Regions from separate parts of the Rhizobium sp. N324 genome, predicted to be linked through region 3. Evidence: riboswitches for the same ligand, from Rfam matches in the RefSeq annotation. Region 3 holds a riboswitch; each other region holds the start of a gene.

Region 1 (3,266 bases), on a different replicon from region 3:
GGCAAGGTCGAACAGATCGGCACGCCGCTGGAACTCTACGATCGTCCCCGAAATACATTCGTTGCGGCCTTTATCGGCTCACCGTCGATGAATCTGCTGAAGGGCCGCTACAAGGCCGATGGTGCGATCTTCGTCACCGAGACCGGCGACGAGATCGCGCTCGGCTTTAACCCGCAGGCGTCCGAGGGGCAGGCCGTACTTCTCGGCGTGCGGCCCGAGCACCTGTCGCTCAGCCCAAGCGGCCTCGACACGACCGTCAGCGTCACCGAACCCACCGGCCATGAGACGATGGTCTTCCTGCGCTACGGGTCCGGCGAGCTTGTCGCGGTGCTGTCCGACCGTCACGATTTTAAACCGGGGCAGGTCGCGACGATCGCCGCCCGGCCAGGAAAGCTTCATCTTTTCGATGCGGAATCCGGCAAGACATTGCGACCGGATTGAGCGGGCATCGCTTCAAAGGAGCCGCGAGGAGCGGGTCTGAAAGATCGCGACGCGCTCTAGCGGCGGCTCAGTTCAATTTCAGCTGCAAAATCAATTGTGCTGGAAGATCGTTGGCTATTGTCGACCCGTCGGTTTGGGCAAAGGCCATTTCGCCCTCCTGCCATGCATCATATTCCATGTCGATCCGTATCCCGCCGCGCTCAAGGACAGCCCAGGAGAAATCGAGGCCGCCACCCTTTCGGACGGACCAGCCGGCAGCCCCCAGCGTTTCGATGACCGCTCGCCAGCTTTCTTCCGATAGGCCGGAAAGATAAATCCGATCAGACATGCCCTCTTTCATCCCACAACGAGACGGGGTCCACGTGGAATATCGGGGTCACGAGCCTCGAACCCATCCACCCGGATATGTAGGCCAATACAGCCCGAACCGCTACGCACTCGATTTGGAGTAGAGACCAAGGTTGTTGCCGACGGCGAATCCGCAACCCTGATAAAATTTCGACAAAGCACCGTCCCGCTGTGAGACCAACCAGACGCTGTTGCATCCTTCGGCCTTTGCTGTTTCGGAAACTGCCGACAGCAGCGCCGTCCCTATTCCCCGACCCTGCGCTTCAGGCAGCACCGAAAGCTCATCCAGATAGATGACCGGACCGGCATGGCGCCGCTGCCGTATGCCCAGCGCGATCCCCAGCACCTTGCCTCCGTCAATGGCCGCAAGGGCAATGGATTTGGGCGTTTCGAGCACGTTGTTTACATTTTCAATCGCCGCTTCAAGCGACCAATTCTCGTTCCACGGCGGTCCCGAATAGGCACTGACCAGCACACCGGCGGCGCCACTGAGATGTTCTCGCATAAGACGTTCAATCCGAAACGACATAATCCACCTGACGTTGAGTGAACTGACATTTGCCGCAGTTCGGCCAGTAACGCAACAGGCTCCGAGACGGGAGGATATAAGCGGAACGACAAAGCTGTAAGCTTGACACGATCCGGGACGGCGCTTTACGACTATCGGCATTCACCAGGGGGGTCCCGGCAAGGGGCTGAGATACTGCTGGACAATCAGGCTTAGCCTGTTGTGGCGCAGTGACCCGTTGAACCTGATCCAGTTCATACTGGCGTAGGGACGGTGCAAGCGCTCGAAGGTTCCGGATTCACGCGTGGAATCTGTGCCGGCGTCTTTCCATCATTCCGGCTGATTGACTGGGTCTCCAACTTACAACTTGGAGCCTCAAACCATGACCATTGCCGCAAAAAACCTCACCCCGACCGTCACCACCGGCCCGCTGCCGGCTTCGCGGAAGATCCATGTTCCAGGAGATATCCACAGTGATATCCGGGTGCCGATGCGCGAAATCAGCGTCCATCCGACCGCCGGCGAGCCGCCTGTCGTCGTCTATGATTCCTCCGGCCCCTACACGATCGACGGCGCCGAGATCCGTATCGAGCAGGGCCTGCCCCCATTGCGCCGAGACTGGGTGCTGGCCCGCGGCGATGTCGAAGCCTATGACGGCCGCCATGTCCGCCCCGAAGATAACGGCTTCGTCAGCGGCGACCGGCTGACGCCGGAATTCCCGGGGCGGCGCCGGCCGCTGCGCGCCAAAGACGGGAAAGCCGTCACACAGCTTGCCTATGCACGGGCAGGCATCATCACGCCGGAGATGGAGTTCATTGCCATTCGCGAGAATCTCGGCCGCAAGGCCAAGGCGGAAGCGCTGGTGCGTGACGGCGAGAGCTTCGGCGCCGATATTCCCGATCATGTGACGCCGGAATTCGTCCGCCGGGAAGTGGCCGCCGGCCGGGCGATCATCCCCGCCAACATCAACCACCCCGAAAGCGAACCGATGATCATCGGCCGGAATTTTCTGGTGAAGATCAACGCCAATATCGGTAATTCCGCCGTCACCTCGTCGATGGCCGAAGAAGTCGAGAAGATGGTCTGGGCTGCCCGCTGGGGTGCCGATACCGTCATGGATCTTTCGACGGGCCGCAACATTCACAATATCCGCGAATGGATCATCCGCAATTCGCCGCTGCCGATCGGCACGGTGCCGCTTTATCAGGCGTTGGAAAAGGTCGGCGGCATTGCCGAGGATCTTAGCTGGGAAATCTATCGCGATACGCTGATCGAGCAGGCCGAACAGGGCGTCGACTATTTCACCATCCATGCCGGCGTGCGGCTGCATTACATCCCGCTCACCGTCAACCGCGTCACCGGCATCGTCTCGCGCGGCGGTTCGATTATGGCCAAGTGGTGCCTGCATCATCACCGTGAGAGCTTCCTCTACGAGCATTTCGAGGAGATCTGCGAGATTTGCCGGGCCTATGACGTCTCCTTCTCGCTCGGCGACGGCCTTCGCCCCGGCTCGATCGCCGATGCCAATGATGCAGCCCAATTTGCCGAACTCGAAACGCTCGGCGAGCTGACGAAAATCGCCTGGGCCAGGGATTGCCAAGTGATGATCGAGGGGCCCGGCCATGTGCCGATGCACAAGATCAAGGAAAACATGGACAAGCAGCTCGCCGTCTGCGGCGAGGCGCCCTTCTACACGCTGGGACCGCTGACGACCGATATCGCCCCCGGCTACGACCACATCACCTCCGGCATCGGTGCGGCGATGATCGGCTGGTTCGGCACGGCCATGCTCTGCTACGTCACCCCGAAGGAGCATCTCGGCCTGCCTGACCGCAGCGACGTCAAGACCGGCGTCATCACCTACAAGATCGCCGCCCATGCCGCCGACCTTGCCAAGGGCCATCCCGCGGCGCGCCTTCGCGACGACGCGCTGTCGCGCGCACGTTTCGAATTCCGCTGGGAAGACCAG
Region 2 (3,266 bases), on a different replicon from region 3:
CGGGCCGAGCGCGCGCAGCTGTTCGGCCTGCGCCGCCATTTCCGCCCGGTTCGTCGCCACCGGCTGATGCAGCAGGGCGGCGGCCTCCGGCAGGTTCGGGGTCAGCAGCGTCGCCAGCGGCAGCAGGCGGCGGCTGAGCACATCGACGGCTTCGGGTGCCAGCAGCGCGGCACCGCCCTTGGCGATCATCACGGGGTCGATGACGATGGGGATGCCGCGGCGGTCGGCCGGTGCTGCGGCCAGAGCTGCGTCGAGGGCTGTGGCGACGGCCTCGGCGATGCCGGCATTGGCGATCATGCCGATCTTGACCGCATCGACGCGCACATCGGCAAAGACGGCCTTGATTTGATCGGCGACGAAGGGGGGCGGCACCAGATGCACGCCGGTGACCCCTTGGGTGTTTTGCGCTGTCAGCGCGGTCAGCACCGCCATGCCGTAGACGCCGCGGGCGGAGAAGGCCTTGAGGTCGGCCTGAATGCCGGCGCCGCCCGAGGGATCCGAGCCGGCGATGGAGAGGACGTTGCGGATCATGCGCGGGCCTTTCGAATTTCTGCGGCGATGCGGCGTGTGGCGGCTTCCGGATCCGGCGCGCCGCAAATGGCGGAGACAACGGCAAGCCCGCTTGCGCCTGCGGCAAAGACTTCGGCCACATGCTCCGCCTTGAGCCCGCCGATGGCAACCGAGGGCACGGGCGAGGCCTTTACCAGGTTGGCAAGACCGTCAAAACCGATCGGCTGCTTGTGGTCGGCCTTGGTCGGCGTCGCAAACACCGGCCCGACGCCGGTATAATCGACGAGATCGGGATCGACGGCAGCAGCAAGCGCCGCGGTTTCGACCGACAGGCCGAGGATCATGTCGGGGCCGATCATCGCCCGCGCTCTCACCGCATCCATGTCCTCCTGGCCGATATGCAACCCATCGGCGCCGATGGCAATCGCCGCCTCGACATCGTCGTTGACGACGAGGCGTGCGCCGGTGCCATCAAGCGCCTGTTTCAAGGCGCGTCCGGTCTCGATCATCCCGGCCGTGCCGGCATGTTTGTCGCGCAACTGCACCATCGTCGCGCCGCCAGCAACGGCACGCCGCGCGGTCTCGACCATGCCGATCCCGGCGCAGAGATCGGGGTCGAGGACGAGATAGAGCGACAGATCGAAGAGCTTCATGCGACCGAGATCCTTGCCCGGGCATCGAGCGTTTCGCCGTCGAGCGCGTTCAGCGCATCGAGGAAACGCCAGGCGAAGGAGCCGGGCCCGGCCGCACCGAGCGCGGCATCTTCGCCGGCGATGGCGAAGGTTGCGAGTGCCGCGACCGTCGCGCCGAAGATATCTTCGGGTGCTGTGGCGGCAAAGGCGCCGACGAGGCAGGTCAGCGAGCAGCCGAGCGCGGTGACCTGCGGCATCAAGGCCGATCCGCCTGTGATGCGCACCGCCTTTTCACCGTCGGTGACGAAATCGACCGCACCGGTGACGGCGACGACCGCCTGCTGGCGCTCAGCCAGCCATCGCGCCGAATCTTCGGCCTGCTCGACCGGATCGCGGCTGTCGACACCTTGGCCGCGGCTCTCGCCGCCGGCGAGCGCGATGATCTCGGAGGCGTTGCCGCGGATGATCGTCGGCTTCAGTGCCAGCAGACCGGCAACCGCGTCGCGGCGGAAAGCCGTGGCGTAGTGGGCGACCGGGTCGAGCACCCAGGGTTTGCCGGCCGAGTTCGCCGCCTTCGCCGCCGCCCGCATGCCGTCGATCCATTGCGTCGACAGCGTGCCGATATTGACGGTCAGCGCATTTGCAATGCCGGCGAACTCGCCTGCTTCTTCGGCGGCATGCACCATGGCCGGCGAGGCGCCGGCGGCCAAGAGAACATTGGCGGCGACATTCATGGCGACATAGTTGGTGATGCACTGAACGAGCGGCGGCTTTTCGCGCATCGCCGTCAGCATGGCTCCTGGTGTGGTCCTAGTCTGCATGTTGCCCCTTTCAGGCGGGGGCGGGCACGGGGTCATTCGTGCGGTGAGCCGCGACCCCGAGCGACTCCCTCCGCCGGCATTATCCGGTTCAGGTTCGAAGGGTGCTTCTCAGCCCGTCTGTCGACGGGCGCCCCTGTCTCTCATCGCGCTCTTTTTCGCAGAGAACGGCGCGGATGTCATCTCGAAAATGACTGTCCTGCGACTGATCGGACATGACGCAAGCGGGCAGCGTGACTGCTGCGGTTCTGCGTTAACGTTGCTGCGGTTGGCTCTAAGATAATCTGAGCATCGCCCAGCTCTTAGCTCAAATCATGCAGATCCGTCGTAATTGCCGGCCTGATCGAAAACTCGGAAAACCGCACCCTCAGCCCACTCCGTTCCGGCGTACAGGCCGTCGGCCCGACCTCGTAGCGCTCGGCAACCGGAAACGGCGCTAACCGCAGCAGCGGCCAGAAGCTGCCGTCGCGAGAGGCCTGGATGCGCAGGGCGCCGTTGGCGACGGTCACGCGGATGTGGAAATCCTCCAGCTCCTTGAAGGGTTGCGACACCGACCAGTCGGACCTGCCGTCGGTGACGACGGTGCTAAGGAAGGCTTCGCCGTCGGTGAATTCGACGCCTGTCTTGACCCAGCGGCTTTCGTCGAGGCGCACCATCAGGCCGGCCTGATCGTAGAGGGTGCGGAATTCGCCCTGGATGCGGATCTGGGCGGTGAAGCTCTCGAGCGTGGGAAAGGCGAGGAAATGGCCGCTGTCGCGGGTGAAGCCGTAATAGGTTTCCCGCCAGAAATCGGTTTTCTCGCCGGTGGTCAGGGTGAGGGCGGAGTCGTCCACGCGCCAGCTGGCCGGTTCGTTCAGCCATTTTCCACCGTTGAAATCGATGTTCATTCCACCCTCTCCTTATTGACGCTCTGCCGCTGCCGCTGCCGATTCTTCAGCCCGCATCATGCGCAGCCTTTGCGCAGGTGGCCAGCCGAAGCCGGTGATACGGTCCGCTTTCGCCATCCTGATCCTCGTCCCACGATATAATCCGCGGCTTCCGCTTGACACCACCACTTCATCTCTTATTCTGTTACAAAAAGATGAATTACATAATTGTGGAACTGAAGGGGAGCCATCACATGAAAACGCTTGTCGCATTCCTGCTCGGCACTGCGCTTGTCGCCCTGCCTTCGACCCTCTTTGCCCAGGAAAAGGGCGGCGTCATCAATGTCGCGACGATCGGCGAGCCGCCGACGCTCGATCCGATGTCGTCGACGGCCGATCTTGTCGGCATCGTCACGCAGCATATTTTCGAAACGCTCTAC
Region 3 (3,266 bases):
CGAGTATGTGCAAGTCCTGGCCGGTCATCCCCGGCTCCGGTTTGGGCAACGGCATTCGATATCTCGGAAGGGAGGCGATGTGGTAGATCAGCACAATAGCATATTCCCACAACCGAATTGGTCAATAGTGATGAAATGCCAAAAAAGGTCCAAGTAAATCAGCAGATAAGCTGGCCGCCATTGATCTCGAGGACTTGGCCCGTAATGTATCCGGAGAGAGAAGGAGCCGCCAGGAACAGATAGGCGGGCGCGCAATCCTCCGACGTGCCGAGCCGCTGCAGCGGGATGGATTTCCGGGTCTGCTCGAGCTTTTCCCTGGAGGAATAGCGCTCGTGGAAATCCGTCTCGATCGTTCCCGGCGAGACGCAGTTGACGCGGATGCCGTCCGGGGCAAGCTCGCGGGCAAGCGCCTTGGAATAGGTGGCGACGAACGCCTTCGAGGCCGAATAGATCGAGGAACCGGGGCTGCCGCCGGTCAGCGCCGAGATCGAAACGGTGTTGACGACGGCAGCACCCTCGGCCGCCTTCAATGCCGGCAGCAAAGCGCGCGTCAGCGCCACCACCGATGTCTGGTTGAGCCGGATGACCGCCTCATATTCCGCGTCTGTCAGCGTGGCAGCCGGGAAACGGCCGAGCATCGTGCCGGCATTGTTGACGAGCACATGCACCTTGTCGAAGAAAGCGAGAACATCTTCGGCAAATTGCGCCGCCCCGCCGGCGGCGGAGAAATCGGCATGCAGCAGCAGCGCCCGTCTTTCCGATTCGGCCGTCAGCAGGAAATCCGGCAGGTCCCGCCCCGGCTTGCGCCCGGTATGGACGATGACCTTCGCGCCGCAATCCAGAAACTGCCGAGCGACTTCGAGGCCGATGCCGCGGCCGGCGCCGGTGACGACGACATTGCGATTTTCGAACAGTCTGGGATGAAACACGAAGCCGTCCTCCTCGGTTGCGTCACTCGCCCTTAACATATGAGCACCGCGACCGAAAGAAAGGCAGGCAGCGATCTTTCCGGCAGCTCGGTCTTTCCCGAAGAGACGCGGCCTCTCCCTGAAGCGACTGGTTCTCCCGAAGGCTAGTTTTCGGTCTCCAGCAGCCGCGCACCCGGTCCTTCCTTGCCGAGCCGGTCGCACGGATTGCGCAGCGGACAGCTTTCGATCGACAGACAGCCGCAGCCGATGCAGCCGGCCAGGCGGTCGCGCAACAGGCTCAGCCGACTGATTCGTGCGTCGAGATCGTCCTTCCATCGTGCCGACAGCGTCTGCCAGTCGGCGGCCGTCGGCGTGCGCCCCTGCGGCAGGGACTGGAACGCCGCCTGGATTTCCGCAAGCGGAATGCCGACCCGCTGCGCCACCTTGATGATCCCGAGGCGGCGAAGCACGTCGCGCCCGTAGCGCCGCTGGTTGCCGCGGGAGCGGATGCTCGAGATCAAACCCTTGGTCTCGTAGAAATGCAGCGCCGAGACGGCCAGGCCGCTGCGCTCCGCCACCTCGCCGACTGTCAGGAGCTTGCCGGGCGGCGCTGCCGGAATCCTATCCATCGCCTCTTGACCTCAATATTAGTTGAGGTTTTATAACCCTTGCGCCTGCAATCGTAAAGCCCGATCGGACGCCCGCCGGCGCACGCCGATATCGCCGCCTGAGACAGCAAGCTGCGGTCCCGTTCCCGGCAGGTACGGGCCCACCGAGGAACACCCGGGCGGGACCTCCGCTCGGGTGTTTCCCTTCATAAGATCCATTCCAACCGAGCGGACGGGTTTGCAATTTTGCGGTTGCGGGACGAAAACCCGGGTGATAGTTTCCGCCGAAATACAGGGGAGCTCCGTATTGCCGGGGCTGAGATGCGAGGTGCAAGCCTCTGGACCCTTCAAAGCTGATCTGGGTAATGCCAGCGGAGCGAGGTTCAGATGTTCTCAGACGCAGAAGTGTCACTCTATCCGATGCCGGACAATGTCGTCGGCATCATTCTCGATGCCGTCAAGGCGCTCGATCCCTATCGCGACCGGCTGCGCATCGAGGCCGAAATCAAACGCTGATGACACTGCCACGACCTTTGGATTCGCGCCTTGCCGCGCTCAGCGCCGCCCTGTACCGGGCAATGCCCGCCTTGCTCGCGGGCCTTGCCTTTCTGGCGGCATGGGAACTCTATGTCGGTCTTTCCGGCATCAAGCCCTCCATCTTGCCGGCGCCTTCGCGCATCGTCCTCCAGGGCTGGCTGAACCGCGCGGCGCTGACATCAAACACCTGGCCGACGCTCGGCGCCACGCTTGGCGGTTTTGCCCTGTCGCTGGCCTTCGCCTTCGCCGCTTCGATCCTCATGGACTTTGCGCCTTTCATGCGCCGGGCCTTGCTGCCGATCTTCATCGCCAGCCAGACCCTGCCGCTGGTGGCGATCGCGCCGCTTGTCGTCCTCTGGTTCGGTTTCGGCCTCCTGCCGAAGATACTGCTGGTGGCGCTCGTCACCTTTTTCCCGCTGCTCGTCGCCCTGCTGCAGGGCTATGAATCGACCGACCGCGACATCGCCGAACTCCTGAACTCGATGAAGGCGAGCCGCTGGCGCATCTTCCGCCTGGCGCGGCTTCCCTCCGCGCTGCCCTATTTCTTCGCCGGCTTGAGAATCTCGATCACCTATGCCGTCGTCGGCGCGATCTTTGCCGAATATGCCGGCGCCGCCAGCGGCCTCGGCATCTATATTCTCAACGCCAAGAACAATTTCCGTCCCGATCTCGTGCTTGCCGCCGTCGTCGTCAGCGCCGTGCTGACCCTCTGCCTCTTCGGCCTGACGCTGTTGATAGAGCGCCTCCTGATGCCCTGGCCGCCATCCGGGGAGCGGCGCCGATGAGCGACAAAATGGTTGAACTGCGCAATATCGCGAAATCTTTCGACGGCATGCAGGTGCTGGGCGATATATCGCTGAGCGTCGCAAACGGCGAGTTCGTTTCGATCGTCGGCCCGTCCGGCTCCGGAAAATCGACGGTGCTGCGATTGCTGACGCAGGCGCTTCGGCCCGATTCCGGCAACGTGCTTTTCAACGGCGCGCCGCTGGAGGAAGCGCCGCATTCCTTCGCCTTCATGCCGCAGCGTGATGCGCTGATGCCCTGGCGCCGGATCATCGACAATGCCACCCTCGGCCTCGAGGTAAAGGGCATGAGCCGCCGCGCGGCCCGCGCCGCTGTGGCGCCTTTGTTCGAGAGCTTCGGCCTTGCCGGTTTCGAACACCACTATCCCTCCGAACTATCCGGCGGCATGCGCCAGCGCGCAGCACTGCTG

Evidence for each region. Region 3 has a riboswitch for thiamine pyrophosphate ahead of AMK05_RS34705 (YkoF family thiamine/hydroxymethylpyrimidine-binding protein). Riboswitches for the same ligand answer to the same signal wherever they lie in the genome.
Region 1: it holds a riboswitch for thiamine pyrophosphate, as region 3 does, so the genes downstream of both, thiC (phosphomethylpyrimidine synthase ThiC) here and AMK05_RS34705 (YkoF family thiamine/hydroxymethylpyrimidine-binding protein) in region 3, are expected to answer to the same signal.
Region 2: it holds a riboswitch for thiamine pyrophosphate, as region 3 does, so the genes downstream of both, thiM (hydroxyethylthiazole kinase) here and AMK05_RS34705 (YkoF family thiamine/hydroxymethylpyrimidine-binding protein) in region 3, are expected to answer to the same signal.

Annotation. Positions count from the first base shown of each region.
Region 1 is NZ_CP013632.1:264,297-267,562, reverse strand. It holds gene AMK05_RS24975 (ABC transporter ATP-binding protein) at 1-441, shown strand, start outside; gene AMK05_RS24970 (hypothetical protein) at 509-781, opposite strand; gene AMK05_RS24965 (GNAT family N-acetyltransferase) at 872-1,318, opposite strand; TPP riboswitch at 1,455-1,586, shown strand; gene thiC (phosphomethylpyrimidine synthase ThiC) at 1,680-3,266, shown strand, end outside.
Region 2 is NZ_CP013634.1:264,762-268,027, forward strand. It holds gene thiD (bifunctional hydroxymethylpyrimidine kinase/phosphomethylpyrimidine kinase) at 1-531, opposite strand, end outside; gene thiE (thiamine phosphate synthase) at 528-1,163, opposite strand; gene thiM (hydroxyethylthiazole kinase) at 1,160-1,963, opposite strand; TPP riboswitch at 2,012-2,108, opposite strand; gene AMK05_RS28900 (DUF1349 domain-containing protein) at 2,263-2,847, opposite strand; gene AMK05_RS28905 (ABC transporter substrate-binding protein) at 3,081-3,266, shown strand, end outside.
Region 3 is NZ_CP013630.1:4,323,309-4,326,574, forward strand. It holds gene AMK05_RS20785 (ArsR/SmtB family transcription factor) at 1-55, opposite strand, end outside; gene AMK05_RS20790 (SDR family NAD(P)-dependent oxidoreductase) at 159-929, opposite strand; gene soxR (redox-sensitive transcriptional activator SoxR) at 1,073-1,537, opposite strand; TPP riboswitch at 1,800-1,913, shown strand; partial or broken gene AMK05_RS34705 (YkoF family thiamine/hydroxymethylpyrimidine-binding protein) at 1,904-2,020, shown strand; gene AMK05_RS20800 (ABC transporter permease) at 2,032-2,838, shown strand; gene AMK05_RS20805 (ABC transporter ATP-binding protein) at 2,835-3,266, shown strand, end outside.